DNA from 3 places in the Neobacillus sp. S1115 genome. Region 2 is predicted to be linked to each of the others. Evidence: riboswitches for the same ligand, from Rfam matches in the RefSeq annotation. Region 2 holds a riboswitch; each other region holds the start of a gene.
The links. A riboswitch is a leader RNA that binds a small molecule or an ion and turns the genes downstream of it on or off. The one in region 2 is predicted to bind lysine.

Region 1 (5,808 bases), 1.1 Mb from region 2:
ATGCCTGGTACAATATTGAAAAAGATTGGGATTACGCGATGGTTCAGGTATCAACCGACGGTGGAAATACGTGGAAGTCACTATCTTCCGATCGAACTAGCACAACCCTTGACCCTAACGGCTATCCAGCAATTAAAGAAAACCTTCCGGGCTATACCGGCTCAAGTAATGGCTGGGTGCATGAAACTATTGATTTGAGCGAATATGCTGGACAGGAAATTAAACTGCAATTCCGCTCAATGACTGACTGGGCCACTAATTTAGACGGCTTCTTCGTTGATAATGTAAAAGTGACGGCTGACGGCCAGGAAGTATTTGCTGATGGTGCTGAAGGTGACCTGCAGTTTACATTGGATGGCTTCGCGAAACATGATGGAAAATTTACTTCCAATCACTATTATTTATTGGAGTGGCGCTCCCATAACGGCGTCGATGCTGGATTAGCCCACCTTCGCCGCGGTGCAAGCTTAATGAGCTATGACACTGGTTTGGTTGTCTGGTATGTCGACGAATCTCAGGATAACAACTGGACTGGCGTACACCCTGGAGATGGCTTCCTTGGTGTCATAGATGCTGACCAACACGCTTTGTCTTGGAGTGATAAAACTATCAGCTCCTCTCGTTACCAATTACATGACGCCGCATTTGGTCTAAGCAAAACAGAAAAAATGTTCTTGAATTACCCAGGGCAATTTACGTTAACTGACAACTTCACCCAGCGCAACCCACTTTTTGATGACAAGGCTGACTACAGCAACCCTGGCCTCGTCGATGCCGGCCGTAATGTTCCAAACTACGGATTAAAATTCCGTGTAGTTGGGGAAAGCGCTGATGGCACAGTTGGAAAGGTATTAATCTTTAAATAAGAAAACAAACAAGGGTATCCTGCACTTTATTCGCAGGGACCCTTGTTCTTATTTTTGAAACCTTTTTATTAAAATAACTACCATGAAAATTGAACATAACCCTAAAATAATTTTCCCTTGCAAACTCCAATCCAAAACCTGCTTCACGGAGTACGCCTCTATTAATAGGGCAGGAATTTTCCCCGACGTGCTAGCGATGGAAAAATTAATAATCCCAACCTTGCTTCCAGCGCTAACAAGCGTCACCATTCCAGAAGGGATGAACGGAAAAATCCTAAGTGCGAATATCAGACAAAATGCTTCCATATCTTGCGTATTTTGCAATCTATCTAAAAATTTATTTTTTATCGCAATCTTGTTTTTTACCCTATTGATACCTTTTCTATATAAATAAAAACTAATTATGGCTCCAAAGGCCTCACCAAGAATCGAAATTAATAGACCTTGGTCAAATCCGAAGAAAGTGATGTTGGCCGCAGTTAGAAAAACGCTCGGAACAACCCCTAGGAAACTAATGATGATATTCAACAAGATACTTAGCCATATTGCAAATGTGCCGCTGTTTTCAAACCAAGCTAATATGTGCGCCTCCATCTGTTCCTCCAATCATATCGTTCCTTATAACATTCTTCCATTTTATAATTTACCGGCAAAAAAATATAGGGCGCCCCTTTTAGGACACCCAGTTTCATTATTTTAATAAATTTCGGATGACAAGATTGGTCAGATTCGGCACCACTTCAAGGGAATAGGACATCTCCATTCTTTCAAGCTTTTTATGGGCATCTAGTCCATAAGGGCCAATATTGATGACCGGCACATTTAAGTCGCGGATGTCTTGGTACTCCACGTAATGCTTTGTTCCCCAGCCAGGATTATTATTGGAAACAGCCTCTATTCCTTCTTCGTCATCACTTAGAGCTACAAAGCTCATATCTGAGATATACGGGAAGAAATTCCGCGTTACGATTGGATGTGGATAGGCTGGCTGAATCGATTCTACTGCCTGATTTAAAGCATCAATCAGGGCCTGTTCCTGTCCTGTCTTGCCGGACAACTCAATTCTTGGTGAATATAGTGATGAATAGAACAGGATAATGGCAGGGTTTTTGTCCTTCATCCAATTCCATGCCTCTTCTACGACCCTTGCCGCAAACATGCGTGTATCCAATTCCTTATGTTCCATTAAATTCTCTTTAAATTGATTCATATGCGTGATAAAGGTATCACCGTGCTCCATAACCAACTGTTGTTCCATTTCTTCATATGTGAACACTCTTGGCTGCCAAGGATGTTTGAAATATGGTTCGCCGCTTAAGCTGCTAAACTGCTTATATCTTTCATTAAAAGCATTCAAGGCATTTTCAAATGCAATCCGAGCCTGCTCTTTTAATTTTACCAGTACATCCTTTGGAGACCAGGAATGGATGAAGAAATTGTAGTATACATAGGCAGACAACGCGGTCTGAACGGTATAAGACGGTTTCAGGTCTGTTTGTTTTAAAGAAACAGGGGGAACCGTGATTTCACCTAAGGCCTCATTGCAAAGCTCGGGATTGTAATCAATCTGCTTCGTCAGCTCCGCCGCGATAAAGTTAGGATCAAGCCCTTCAAAGCAAGAGCCAACATGCGTTTCTGCACCAGTAATAAAAAAGGATGGCAGAAGCTTGCCTACTGTCCCCATATAGATATAGCGATTTTCATCTCCTGCAAAGCGCGGGGAGACGAAATCGGAATTGATCGCCGCAGCATAGTCAAAACCATGCTCCTGCTTCCAGCTTTTCAGAACCTTTAAGGCAGATAAAACTCCGTGAGAGCTGTCCTCTTCATCACATTCTGCCAAAAAGACGATATTTCCATCAAGCTCTTCCGGATGGTCAGAATAGTATTTTAATAGATAGAGATGGCTGGCCACTCCGCTTTTCATATCAAGTACGCCTCTCCCAAACAGCCAGTCACCCGATTCTAAATGTTCTTTCGCTGAAGCCGGCAGTTCCTCCCTCTTTAACGCAGCCATTAGTTGATCCGGAAAACACGCATGTTCTTTTAGATGATTAAAATCATCAATTCCAACCGTGTCCATATGTCCCATCAAAATGACTGTACGGCGGCTATTCCCTTTTGTACCTTTGACAAATGCCAATACATTATATCTTTCATGTTCATCTTGTATGGTTTGAGACATCGTCATGTGAGAAGGATTTTTTGAAAAATAAGGAAAAGCAGAAATAAATTTATATAAATATTGGGCAATTGTTTTTTCACCCTTTGTATTCACAATACTTTCGATATTCACGAGCTGGTTCGTGAATGCCAATACATCCTCACGGCATTGCAGCATCATTCTGACCCCTTTTTTATAAGATTAGTATTGTAGAAAAATGTATACCAATTAACAAATTTTCGTCAAGTCTTTTCAAATGGGGAAATATTCTAGTGAATTTATACTTGATTATGTATAAATATTTACTTATACTAATTATTGCGAAAAGAATATTAATTCCTCATCTTTAAGCTTTTGAGATGAGGTAGAGGTCGCGGTTTATATAAGTATCCTATTGGAGATTCAGTGAAATCTATGAAAATAGGAAAAAGGATAAATCGCCGAAGCATCTGAAATCACTGTTTTCAGAGGGCTGGGGCTGCACTCGAAATGGGGCAGAACTGTCACAATTCCTTTAAGAATTGTGGAGAACTATCTAATTCAAAGCTTTTAATGAGGGTGTCAGGCACCGTCACATGGACGGTGCTTTTTATATTAAAAAGGGGGAAGCATCATGAGAAAACTTATGATATTAGTAGTTTCTGCATTACTGGTGATTTTAGCAGCATGCGGTTCGAAAGACACAGCTAAAACAAACCAGGCAAAGGGTGAAGATTTAGGTCTAATTAAACAGGGTACACTGTCGTTTGCGATGAGCGGGCAATATCCGCCATTAAACTTTAAGAAAGATGACAAATTAACTGGTTTTGACGTAGAGATTGGAAATGAGATTGCTAAAAGAATTGGTGTAAAAGCAAATCCTGTGACTAATCAATGGGAAACGATCATCCAAGGTTTAAAAGCTAAAAAATACGATGCGATTATCGGAAGTATGACAGCAACACCTGAACGTGATAAGCAAGTAGACTTCACAAACCCATATTATTTATCCGGCGCCCAAATCTTTGTGGCTGAGAACAACAGTAATATTACTTCAAAAGATGATTTAAAGGGAAAAACAATCGGTGTAATCCAGGCTAGCACTTGGAAAGATATGGCCCTGGAACTATCCGATCAAGTAAAAGGATATCCATCTGATGTTAACGCTCTTCAAGACTTAGCAATTGGCCGTTTAGATGCCGTTATTACTGATAAAATCGTCGGTTTGAATGCGAAAAACGAAAAAGGTTTAAAAATAAAGCCGATTGGCAACCTGCTAAATGAGGACCGCGTTAGTGTTGCGGTTGCAGAAGGTAACAAAGAGCTTGCTGATAAAATCAACAAAGCCATTGACGACATGCAGAAGGATGGCACTTACGAAAAAATCAGCAAAAAATGGTTCAACGAAAACTTACTTGAAAAGTAAGCACCCGCACATCTTTAAGACGCAAAATAGGAAAATTGGATAACGTAAGCTCCATGCTTGGGGCTTACGTTTTTTCAAAGGAGGTTGAAATGAAATCATGACTTTTTGGCAAAACATTATCGGCATCCTGAATGAGCATGGTATGGCCTTCTTGAAAGCCTCATGGATGACGATTTCCATTACAATTATTTCTCTGCTATTTGCATTAATCATTGGAATCATCTTTGCCAGTTTTAAAATCTCTTCTATCAAATTTCTTAATTGGATTTCTGATATTTATATTGGGCTTATCCGCGGGACTCCGTTAATCGTTCAAATTATGTTCCTATATTATGGAATCGCGAATTTTCTAACCCTTGACAGCTTTACTGCCGGGGCGCTTGCGTTAAGCATTCATACCGGTGCGTATATAGCGGAAATTTTCAGGGGGGCTGTCCAATCGATTGACCGCGGGCAAATGGAAGCTGCAAGATCGCTAGGGATGTCCTACCCGCTTGCAATGCGCAGAATTATTTTTCCACAGGCCTTCAAACGAGCCATCCCGCCGCTAGGGAATCAGTTCATTATCAGCTTAAAAGATTCTTCCCTGGTTGCCTATATTTCTGTAACAGACTTATTTAACACTGCCCTTACCGTCCAAGGGGAAAACTATATGCCATTTGAAACCTACTTTGTTGTCGGACTTTATTATTTGATTATCGTGTTAATTTTCACGTGGTTCACAAACCGATTGGAGAAAAGGTTGGATGTCAGTAGACCGAAGGAGGCAGCAGCCGCATGATTGAAATTAAAAATCTATCAAAATCTTTCGGGGAACTACAAGTTTTAAAAAATATTGATTTACACGTAAAAGAAAAAGAGGTTGTTGTCCTAATCGGTGCGAGTGGTTCAGGGAAAAGTACCCTTCTCCGCTGTTTAAACTTTTTAGAGACAGCAGAAGCCGGAGACATTATCATCGATACGGAAAAAATCAATCCCGCAAAAACGAATCTTAATAAGATAAGAGAAAAAGTGGGAATGGTATTTCAGCATTTCAACCTATTCCCGCACATGACCGTGCTGGAAAATATCATTGAGGCCCCTGTTCATGTAAAGAGTGTATCTAAAGATCAGGCCCGTTCTAAAGCAATGGACCTCCTGAAAAAAGTAGGCCTCCAGGATAAAGCCAACTTCTACCCAGACCAATTATCTGGCGGGCAAAAGCAGCGTGTGGCCATCGCCAGAGCATTGGCAATGGAGCCAAAAGCCATGCTATTCGACGAACCAACTTCGGCATTGGACCCTGAGCTTGTGGGCGAGGTACTTCAAGTAATGAAGGATTTAGCCCGTGAAGGAATGACAATGGTCATCGTGACACACGAGATGGGCTTTGC
Region 2 (5,808 bases):
TTCAATCCGCATCATTGTTCTTAATTAGCTTAATGAGGACATTTCTATTTTGGATTCCTTCGACTTTGTCCTTCATCAGTTCTATGAGGGACATTTTCATATTGGACTCCTTCGATAAAGTCCTTCATTTGCCTTATGAAGAACATTCTTTCTAAGATTCCTTTGATTTTGTCCCTCATGGATTTACGAGGGACTTAAAAAAATAAGAGGATTAGTTGTGCGTCCATTTTTCTTACTATAAAAAGGATAAATTAAACCTTGAAATCCACTAATTTTATTATTTATTGTGAGTTAATGCTCCATATTGAAGAACCTGTTGATTGGAGCGGAAGGCGCGAAGACTCCTGCGGGAGTACGGGGCAGGGGAGACCCCGCAGGAGCTTTAGCGACGAGGAGGCTTCCCGACAAGCCCGCGGAAAGCGAAGCGCCTGGAGCGGAAATCAACAGACATATTTAAAAGAGCCTTACATAAAAAAAGAGCTGCCCCCTAAAAGTTACACTTTTGGGACAGCCTCTTTTATTTTAATTATTTAAATCACACTTCTTCAAAGGAATTACCTTTGTTTTCTTTGTGAATTTATAGCCTAACCAAAGGATAAGGAATAATGGCAGACCGATATAGGATACTAATACACCGTTCCAATCAATATGGTCGCCCATAAATGCTGAATAGTTTTGCCCAATTACGACAATGGCGCAAACAACAAAAGCAAAGATTGGGCCAAATGGGAACAACTTTGATTTATATGGCAATAAGTTTAGATCTTTGCCTTGTGCCACATAAGCTCTGCGGAAGCGATAATGACAAATCGCAATTCCTAACCACGCGATAAAGCCGGACATACCTGAAGCATTTAAAAGCCATACATAAACTGTACCATCGCCAAAAAGGGATGCCAGAAAAGCAAGTGTTCCGACTAATGCTGTTACAATTAAAGCATTAACTGGCACACCATTTTTGTTCAATTTACCAAGGAATTTCGGTGCTTTTCCTTGACGTGCCAAATCCCAAAGCATCCGAGTCGATGCATACATTCCTGAATTACCTGCTGATAAAACAGCTGTTAAAATGACTGCATTCATGACAGAAGCAGCAAATGCGATTCCGGCTTTTTGGAAAACAAGCGTAAATGGACTTACAGCAACATCTCCATTAGCAAGGTTTTCATTTGTATAAGGAATAATAAGACCGATAACAAGAATAGCTAACACATAGAATAAAAGAATTCGCCAAAAAACTTGCTTTACTGCACGTGGGATTGATTTTTCTGGGTTATCTGTTTCACCCGCTGCAACACCTAAAAGTTCAGTTCCTTGGAAGGAAAATCCAGCTGCCATAAAGATTCCAAGCATGGCCATGAAGCCGCCATGGAATGGTGCATCTCCAACTGTAAAGTTTTTAAAGCCGATTGCTTCATTTCCCATAATTCCAAAAATCATTAATGTACCAGCAATGATAAAGATCACAACAGTTATAACTTTAATTAATGAGAACCAATACTCCGCCTCGCCAAATCCCTTAACAGAAAGATAATTTAACAAGAACATGATAACTAAAAAGAGGCTGCTCCACAATAGTGAAGGAGAATCTGGAAACCAAAATTTCATAATCATTGTTACAGCAGAAAGTTCTGCTGCAATCGTAATGGCCCAGTTGTACCAATAGTTCCAGCCTAGGGCAAAACCAAGGGATGGATCCACGAATTTCGTAGCATAGGTACTAAAGCTTCCTGCAACCGGCATGTAGGCACCCATTTCAGCTAAACTTTGCATTAAGAAATAAACCATAATGCCGATAACAAGATATGAAAGAATCGCTCCGCCAGGTCCCGCACTATGGATAGCTCCGCCGCTGGCAAGAAATAATCCGGTCCCGATGGTTCCACCAAGAGAAATCATCGTAAGATGGCGGGACTTTAAGCTCCGTCTTAATTCATTTTTATCATTTTTTGGACCCGTGGGCCTAGTGTATATTTCGTCTTTTCTTACCTGCGCTGTTTGCATGTTTATGACTCCTTTAAATTTTTTTATTGGAAGGAGTTTGGAATAAAAAATACCCTCGAAGCAGATTCGACGGCATTTGTATATACCCCGCATCATACCTTCCGAAAGATAGCTCAACACGTAAAGCTGGTAAGGCTAAACGTGACAGTTCTGTTCCTGTTCGGAGACAGCCCCAGCATGTTTCTCCAGAGAGAAAAACACACTTCGGCAGCTTTTCCTTTCAAACGGAGTCAAAAACATCTCTGCGTCTCGTCCATTTTACTGATAAAAACCGCGACCTCTACCTCATCGGTTTTGATGAGGATTTAATATTAAAAATGATATATTACTAGAGTATATACGTTTTAATAAATTTGTCAATATTATATATTGGAAACGAGGGATTAGGGCTTTTTGTAAGGTGAATATTAATGTAATATGCCTTTATAATTATTCAACTTATTCTTTGGGTGCTATTTCCAGATAATTAATTGTTTTTTAAATATATTAATTAGTTTACATCCTAGCTATGAATCGTTATCATTTTTTTAAAATAAATAGTGGAAAGACAGGAGAAATATTCATGCAGATGGTTGGAATTATGATCGGCTCTTTTGTAATTGTAGCTGCATTCAATCTTTTCCTCATCCCTCACGAGGTTTTAAGTAGCGGGATGAGCGGAATTTCGATGATAATAGGAATGATTACCCCCATAAACACAGGAGTGGCTAATCTTTTGTTGAACCTTCCCCTTTTAATCATTGGCTATAAAATGCTGGGAAAAAGATTTATCTTTAATTCAATCTTTTCAGTGTTCGTTATTTCTTTAGGCCTTTATTTAGTACCAGTATTTCCAGTCGCGAAAGATACCATCCTCTCATCAATATTTGGCGGAGCTTTGACCGGTCTAGGGGTTGGAATCGTATTTCGAAGCTCGGGTTCAACGGGTGGATTTGATATCATCGGAATGATTGTTTCCCGGAAGAAAGACTTCCCAATCGGGGTGCTACTCTCCGGAATGAACGCGGTTGTCATTGTAATTAGCGGATTTTTATTCAATTGGGATGCGGCCCTCAATACGTTGGTTTCGATTTTTGTTACAGGAAAAGTGGTTGACGCTATTTATACGGACCATGTCAAATTAACTTTAATGATAATAACAGAAAAGGGAGAAGAAATGAGAAATCATTTGGTGGCCAACTTATACCGTGGACTCACCATTATGGATGGGGTTGGAGGATATACAAATGGCAGCCGAAAGATTTTAATCTCGGTCATTTCAAGATATGAGTTAAACGAGGTAAAATCTCTTATTTCTGAAGTCGATCCGACAGCTTTTGTGAATATTACAGAAACGATAGAAGTAATGGGGTTGTTCCATCGGCCTAGCCCGCATTAATGTTTTTAAAAAAATAGGCCGTCTCAATACCATGGGAGTTTAGTTCCCTTTAGGTGACGGCCACTACTTTGTATTTTTAATTGTTTATATATTTTTCAAAAACAAAGCCAAAATCTTTGACACAATATTGTTTTTTACTTTCCTCGAGCCACTGGAATGCAGCCTGATTCAACATTTTAAATTGAACAACCAAATTGTTGTCAGAAGTGGAGACGCGCCCTAATGTTGTGGAAGCGACATCGAGACTTTGCTTGGCAAACTGAAGGGAAATATCATTTTCATGAGTAATCTCGGAAATTTTTATAAGTGCCTTGTATAAATCTTTGACTTCTTCGATATACTTTTTATGAATGTCAACGGAGAAAGGCTGAGAGCCGATTTTGAATTTGATTTCCACGTCTAGGTCGACTGTACCAGCCGTTTCCAACATAACATCTGATATTTTACTTGTGGCATAGCTGTACCGATGAAGCATCCGCTTTTTGCTTGTAGCACTAGTACCATCAAGATGGATGAGAGCATTGTTTGTAAAGCAATACTCATCAGATTTTGATTTAATTAAGAAATAAATCTTTTCATTATCCTCATGCATCACGTAATCATCGGCATCCACTTTATCATAATCGGAAGGCTTAATCACCGACCCTACATCACTTAATCCCAACAAATCTGCAGCCACTTTTCCAAACATAGTGTCAACCTCTTTCTACTTATAATATTTGCCATTCTTATGTACGAATTTGAGGAACAGAGGTTTCGTTATTTGAATGACAATTTTAAATTTATTTCCAACATTTTTAGAATATGTATTTTATTTTAAGGGAATTTCAGTATTAACAAATTATTCAGACATCTGTTATACTTTAAAGTATTGAACTATTCAAAGCTGACAAGAGTTAAAGGGGAAAACCATGCGTCCTATCATTTTAGGCATCTTTGCCGCTTTCTTTTTTGCATTTACATTTATTTTAAACAGGGCAATGGACCTTGCTGGTGGAAGCTGGGTTTGGAGTGCATCACTAAGATATTTCTTTATGATTCCATTTCTATTGCTTATTGTAATGGGTAGGAAAAATTTTAATCCGCTCTTGAAAGAGCTGAAAACGGCACCAGCAAAATGGATTTTGTGGAGTAGTATTGGTTTCGGTTTGTTTTATGCACCGATTTGTTTTTCTGCTTCCTATGCCCCCGGTTGGCTAATTGCTGCAACCTGGCAAATAACCATTATTTCAGGTTCTCTTTTAGCTCCTCTTTTTTATGAAAAGGTTATGACCATTGACGGCCCTATTATAGTGAGAGGGAAAATTCCCTTTAAAGGGCTGGCAATGTCATTAATCATTCTGCTGGGAATCGTTTTAATGCAGCTTGAGCAGGCCGATACCCTTTCAGTGACGGCAATCGTATTAGGAGTAATGCCTGTTGTAATTGCTTCGTTTGCTTACCCGCTTGGAAATCGTAAAATGATGGATATTTGCGGTGGAAGACTTGATGTTTTCCAGCGTGTTCTTGGAATGACTTTGGCAAGCATGCCTTTTTGGCTGATTTTGTCCATATATGGCCTAGTTACTGTGGGACCACCAAGTATAGAGCAAACATTTCAATCCGGGTTAGTGGCTATTTCCTCCGGGGTAATAGCCACCATTCTGTTTTTTCAGGCGACTGATTTGGTAAGAGGAAATATGCAAAAGCTAGCCGCTGTAGAAGCAACACAGGCAGTGGAAGTTTTGTTTGCCCTTATTGGAGAAGTTTGGCTTCTGAATACTGATTTGCCAAATGCTGTTTCATGGCTGGGAATACTCTTGGTAATGGGCGGTATGGTCCTTCATAGCTATGTTACACATAAAAAGGCATCTCTCCGTTCAAGCAAGGAAAGTGCTTAGCATTCAAAAAGAGGCTTTAAGACAGCCTCTTTTTTTATCCATTAAGATATGGCTCGAGTTTGTCTATTACTTCCTGCATTAAAGCTGAATTTTTCTTATACATTTCCTTAGATTTTTGGCAATCTGTTGATAATGAAAAAATTTCTAAGTCAGCTTGGGCCTTTTTTAGGCTGGCCATTAACAGAGGCCGCTGGGTTGGGGAAGGCACTTGGATTTTATCATCATAAAGGTCAACAGTTATCTCTCCAAATGAATCAACTTGGCCAAGAAAAACATTATCAAGGGTGACCCCTAGCTTTTCTAATTCTGTGTACAGCCATCCTCTGCCTTTTCCTGCTGCCCGTAAACCTTCTTCGATGATCTTTCCATCCATAATGATCGTATTTGGTTCCTTTTCAGATGCCATCTTCATTTGCAAATCCTTAGGAGTTAATGGCCGATTCTCTTTTTTTAATAATGTAGTTAATCTTCCGCGTGGTTCTAAAATGGCAAATTCCACGTCGGCTGCCTTAAAAATATTTTTATCGCGCAGCAGAGCAGATATTT
Region 3 (5,808 bases), 640 kb from region 2:
AAAACTGTTGCTGAAGGCGGAGAAGTAGTAGGAGTATTGCTTGGAGAAGCAGTACAAAGCCTTGGTGCAGAATTAATTCAATCCGGTGCAGACCGCGTCGTTGTTGTTGAAAACGAAAAATTAAAGCAGTATACATCAGATGGCTATTCTCAAGCACTATTAGCTGTCATCGACCAAGAAAAGCCTAAAGGTCTTGTTTTCGGTCATACAGCACTTGGGAAAGACCTTTCTCCAAGAATTGCAGCTAAGCTTTCATCAGGTCTAATTTCTGATGCTACAGCTGTTGAAGTGGCTGGCGGAAACGTTGTCTTCACAAGACCAATCTATTCTGGTAAAGCATTCGAAAAGAAAATTGTGACTGACGGTTTAATCTTTGCAACCGTTCGACCAAATAACATTGCTCCACTTGAAAAAGATGAGTCAAGAAGCGGCGAAGTTTCTTCCCTTTCTGTAGAAATCAAAGACCTTCGCGCCATCGTTAAAGAGGTAGTTAGAAAAGCTACTGAAGGTGTAGACCTGAGCGAAGCAAAAGTCGTTATTTCCGGCGGACGCGGCGTGAAGAGCGCAGAAGGCTTTGCACCTCTAAAAGAATTGGCTGCTGTATTAGGCGGAGCAATAGGAGCTTCCCGCGGTGCGTGTGACGCTGAATACTGCGATTACTCCCTGCAAATCGGGCAAACTGGTAAGGTTGTAACTCCAGACCTATACATTGCCTGCGGTATTTCCGGCGCTATCCAGCATCTTGCGGGTATGTCCAACTCTAAAGTTATTGTAGCCATTAACAAAGATCCCGAAGCAAACATCTTCAAAGTGGCAGACTACGGTATCGTTGGTGACTTGTTCGAAGTTGTTCCACTTTTAACGGAAGAGTTTAAAAAACTTAAAGTTCATTCATAATAAATAATGGGGGCGAGCGGGATGTTCCGCTCGCCTTTATCATGAGTTTGCATAGAATACTTACTAGGCAAAAAGGGAAAATTACCTGCGAAACAGATTATTAGCGTGATTTTCCAAACGATGTTATACTTTCGTTAGATTTAAGTATTAATTAGGGAGGCAATGAAAATGGCTATTGCACACGTAACAGATCAAAACTTTGCGGCTGAAACAGGTTCAGGTCTTGTTCTTGTAGATTTCTGGGCACCATGGTGCGGACCTTGCAAAATGATTGCGCCAGTTTTAGAAGAGCTTGATTCTGAAATGGGAGATAAAGTAAAAATTACGAAACTTGACGTGGATGAAAATCCACAGACAGCTTCAAATTTTGGAGTAATGAGCATTCCAACTTTACTAGTGTTGAAAAACGGTGAAGTTGTTGATAAAACTGTCGGCTTCCAACCAAAAGAAGCTTTAGCTGGCTTACTTCAAAAGCATCTATAAGCCCTCAATTAAAATAACCTTAACCGGTACATCGGTTAAGGTTTTCTTTTTTCTAAAGACTCCCTCTTTAATTTACTGGCAGATTGATTTAAAATTTGAAGAGAAACTCTAAGTGGAGAGGAGCGGCCGGAATGAATGAAACCATTAAACAAAAGTTAACACTGCTGCCGGACCAGCCCGGCTGCTACTTGATGAAGGATCGTCAAGGATCAATTATCTACGTTGGTAAGGCGAAGGTATTAAAGAACCGTGTCCGGTCTTATTTTACCGGTTCACATGATGGGAAAACCCTTCGCTTAGTAAACGAGATTGAAGACTTTGAGTATATCGTGACCTCATCCAATATCGAAGCACTTCTGCTTGAATTAAATTTAATAAAAAAATATGACCCGAAATATAATGTTATGCTTAGGGATGATAAGACTTATCCATTTATTAAGCTGACTGCGGAAAGACACCCAAAGCTAATTATTACAAGAAAAGTAAAAAAGGATAAAGGTAAGTATTTTGGGCCATATCCCAACGTAGGGGCGGCCAACGAAACAAAGAAACTGCTTGACCGGATTTACCCGCTCCGCAAATGTTCTACGCTTCCTGACCGAGTTTGCCTCTATTATCACTTGGGGCAGTGCCTGGCGCCTTGCGTAAATGAGGTATCTGAAGAACAGTATAAACAAATGACCGATGAAATTACCCGCTTTTTAAATGGCGGTTATAAGGAAATAAAAAAGGACCTGACAGAAAAAATGCAGGCTGCCGCGGAAGAGCTTGATTTTGAAAGAGCAAAGGAATTCCGTGACAAAATCATTCATATTGAAACGATCATGGAAAAACAAAAGATCACGATGACTGATTTTACTGACCGTGATGTATTCGGCTATGCCGTTGATAAAGGCTGGATGTGTGTTCAAGTATTTTTTGTGCGGCAAGGGAAGCTGATTGAACGAGACGTTTCGATGTTCCCTATCTATAATGAGCCGGAAGAAGAAATCCTTACCTTCCTCGGCCAATTTTATCAAAAGACGAACCATTTTAAACCGAAGGAAATTCTCATCCAGGACGATGTGGATTTGCAGATGGCTGAGCAGTTATTGGAAGTAAAAGTCATTAAGCCGCAGCGGGGCCAGAAAAAGGACCTTGTCAAAATGGCAATTAAAAATGCGAAAATCGCCTTGAATGAAAAGTTCTCTCTTATTGAAAAAGATGAGGAAAGAACGATCAAAGCCGTTGAAAATCTCGGAGAAATGCTTGGCATTTATACTCCCCACCGGATAGAAGCCTTTGATAACTCTAACATTCAAGGAACAGACCCAGTTTCAGCGATGATTGTTTTTACAGATGGCAAAGCAAACAAGCGGGAATACCGGAAATATAAAATTAAGTCTGTTGAAGGCCCGGATGATTATGAATCGATGAGAGAGGTAACGAGGCGAAGATACTCGAGGGCTCTAAAGGAAGAGCTTCCACTGCCTGACTTGATCATCATTGACGGTGGAAAGGGACATGTGGAAGCTGTCCGCGATGTACTAGAAAATGAATTGGGGCTGGACATTCCTCTTGCTGGACTGGTCAAGGATGAGAAGCACCGCACATCACAGCTTATGTATGGGAATCCATTAGAAATTGTAGCGCTTGCCCGGAATAGCCAGGAATTTTATTTACTCCAGCGAATCCAGGATGAAGTTCACCGCTTTGCGATTACCTTCCACCGGCAGACACGCGGTAAAACTGCATTCCAATCCTTACTTGACGACATTCCTGGGATTGGCGAAAAACGGAAGAAGCAGCTATTAAAGGAATTTGGCTCCGTTAAGAAAATGAAAGAGGCAACTCTTGAGGAATTTAGAGGGATTGGAATTCCCCAAAATGTGGCAGAAGAATTAATAAAAAAACTTCAGTCACAATAATTGTCACTCTAATATTACTATGCTATAATGAATAAAAATTTAATAGACTATCACTTTTATAAGTAAAGTGAAGGTAGAGGTGCGAGCTTCAAGAGTAAAGGCCTGGAGAAGGATGAGCTTCAACGATAGGCTTTGAAAGGGAATGTTCGCCGAAGTAGGGAAACTCTCATTATTTTCTCCGCTGGTTCGTCATTGAAAAAATGCCGGATTGTCAAGACCGTTGTCTTGGAGCGCTATCTTTCATTGTCTACTAACGCGAAAATGTTAATTTTGTGTTTTCAAAGCAATGGGATATGCTCCCATTGCTTTTTATTTTTTTACAAGAATGACTGAGAGAAGGGGAAGACATGGGTTTAATAGTACAGAAATTTGGCGGGACCTCCGTTGGCAGCATTGAAAAAATTCTAAATGTCGCAGAATGTGTGCGGGGGGAAAAGGAACGTGGAAACCAAGTAGTGGTCGTTGTTTCGGCGATGGGAAAATCGACGGACCAGCTTGTTAATATGGCAAAGGAAATATCCGAGCAGCCGAATAAGCGGGAAATGGATATGCTGCTCTCAACAGGTGAGCAAGTAACGATCGCATTGCTTTCAATGGCCTTAAACCAAAAAGGGCTGGAGGCTGTTTCCTTTACAGGCTGGCAGGCTGGAATTATGACAGAGCCTGTTCACGGCAATGCAAGGATTTCGAAAATAAACACTGATGCTGTTCAAAACCAGCTTGATGCTGGAAAAGTCGTCATTGTGGCCGGATTCCAAGGGGTTACTGAAGACGGGGAAATCACTACGCTCGGACGCGGGGGTTCCGATACAACTGCCGTTGCGTTGGCGGCTGCGTTAAATGCGGATAAATGTGATATTTATACCGATGTAACCGGGGTATTTACAACGGATCCCCGTTATGTCAAGAATGCTCGGAAATTATTATCAGTATCGTATGATGAAATGCTTGAACTGGCCAATCTGGGTGCGGGAGTTCTACATCCAAGAGCGGTCGAGTTTGCAAAAAATTATAATGTAAGGCTTGAGGTCCGCTCTAGCATGGAAAAGGTTGAAGGAACTGTAATTGAGGGGGAAGCAACGATGGAACAAAATTTAGTCGTACGCGGAGTCGCGTTTGAAGATGGAATTACACGGGTTACTGTTTTAGGGCTTAGAAATTCATTAACAAGCTTATCAACTATTTTTACGACATTGGCCAAAAATCACATTAACGTGGATATTATTATTCAAAGCACAACAGAAGAGGGAGCAGCCAATCTCTCCTTTTCCATCCATACCGATGATTGGATCCCAACCTTAAATGTGCTCGAAAACAATAAAGAAACACTTGCCTATGACCAGCTTGATGCTGAGAATAAACTGGCAAAGGTATCAATTGTTGGATCCGGAATGATTTCTAATCCTGGTGTGGCTGCGAAAATGTTTGAGGTTCTTGCGAACAGCAATATTCCTGTAAAGATGGTCAGCACCTCAGAAATCAAAGTATCGGCTGTAGTAGAAGAAAAAAATATGCTGAATGCAGTAGAAGCCCTGCACGAGGCATTTGAACTTGGGCAAAATTAAATGAAAACTCGCCGATTGGCGAGTCCGGCTGGAAGGTTCATGAGGCGTAGTTGAATTTATGCGTTAAGAAAAGGGGGGCTTTGCCCCCCTTTCTTTTAGTCTTTATCCCATTTGACTGTGAAGCAAACTTTGTTCGATTTTTTGACCGGGTGTTCGAAGGTTTCCGCAATAGCCCCTTTTTGGACTTCGATTTGCTGAGCAAGGAAGCCTGCTTCAAGTTGAAAGAAGTTTTCCGCTTTTGATTTAACACGCGATACAATCATTGGACTTGCCAACTCGAGTTCCAGCTCATTTTTTGCTTCCTTCTTAATTTCTAACTCACCCCATGAAGCTTTTGCAAAAAAATCTATCAGGCTTTCGTAGCTTTCCAAAGGATATTTTCGAGCGAGACGTTTCCCTGCCCAGTAAAGAATTTCAGGAGTGTCCTTGCCGAAAATCTCAGGGAGAAGAACTTCTCTAATTAATTCATAGCCAAATATAGAGACTGTCCTTGGTTCAGGCGTTTGTAGATCTTGGTCCATTACTGCACTATCTTTCATTTACTTCCCCTCTTTCTATCATTCTATTATATACAAATCGAGTTCTGTTTCAGTACAGTTTTCTAATAATGTAAAGAAGTCGCAAAGAAATTTATTATTTTACAATATATGTTCTTATTTCTTATCATAATTATCGTTTCCGATATAGGAAAAAAATTCTCCCGTAAGATGTTGGTAATTACAAGCAAAAATAAAGCGCTTACAAAATGATAACATGCTGAAATTCATATCTATCATAATATCAATATATTATAAAAATTTTAGTTTTCAACGCTTTTTTATGTATCCGTTTCCTTGACGCTCTATGATGTTGGGAGTAAAATGGACATGTCACATAATTGTCACAGTGATGCTAGGTTATATTAATGAAGGAAGTTAAAACTTAACATCATTTTTTAAAATTTAAAAGGGGGTAAA

Region 1: linked by a shared signal. The riboswitch ahead of ACZ5B7_RS26225 (ABC transporter substrate-binding protein) and the one ahead of ACZ5B7_RS20440 (amino acid permease) in region 2 are both predicted to bind lysine.
Region 3: linked by a shared signal. The riboswitch ahead of ACZ5B7_RS23780 (aspartate kinase) and the one ahead of ACZ5B7_RS20440 (amino acid permease) in region 2 are both predicted to bind lysine.

The regions. Positions count from the first base shown of each region.
Region 1 is NZ_AP038275.1:5,322,125-5,327,932, forward strand. Features, by position in the region: gene ACZ5B7_RS26210 (immune inhibitor A domain-containing protein) at 1-866, shown strand, start outside; gene ACZ5B7_RS26215 (TVP38/TMEM64 family protein) at 915-1,460, opposite strand; gene ACZ5B7_RS26220 (M20/M25/M40 family metallo-hydrolase) at 1,558-3,207, opposite strand; lysine riboswitch at 3,388-3,572, shown strand; gene ACZ5B7_RS26225 (ABC transporter substrate-binding protein) at 3,641-4,435, shown strand; gene ACZ5B7_RS26230 (amino acid ABC transporter permease) at 4,533-5,216, shown strand; gene ACZ5B7_RS26235 (amino acid ABC transporter ATP-binding protein) at 5,213-5,808, shown strand, end outside.
Region 2 is NZ_AP038275.1:4,214,758-4,220,565, reverse strand. Features, by position in the region: gene ACZ5B7_RS20440 (amino acid permease) at 523-2,004, opposite strand; lysine riboswitch at 2,106-2,295, opposite strand; gene ACZ5B7_RS20435 (YitT family protein) at 2,567-3,382, shown strand; gene ACZ5B7_RS20430 (PH domain-containing protein) at 3,459-4,073, opposite strand; gene ACZ5B7_RS20425 (DMT family transporter) at 4,294-5,262, shown strand; gene ACZ5B7_RS20420 (DUF421 domain-containing protein) at 5,297-5,808, opposite strand, start outside.
Region 3 is NZ_AP038275.1:4,853,568-4,859,375, reverse strand. Features, by position in the region: gene ACZ5B7_RS23795 (electron transfer flavoprotein subunit alpha/FixB family protein) at 1-897, shown strand, start outside; gene trxA (thioredoxin) at 1,066-1,380, shown strand; gene uvrC (excinuclease ABC subunit UvrC) at 1,512-3,287, shown strand; lysine riboswitch at 3,354-3,531, shown strand; gene ACZ5B7_RS23780 (aspartate kinase) at 3,635-4,852, shown strand; gene ACZ5B7_RS23775 (YslB family protein) at 4,948-5,391, opposite strand.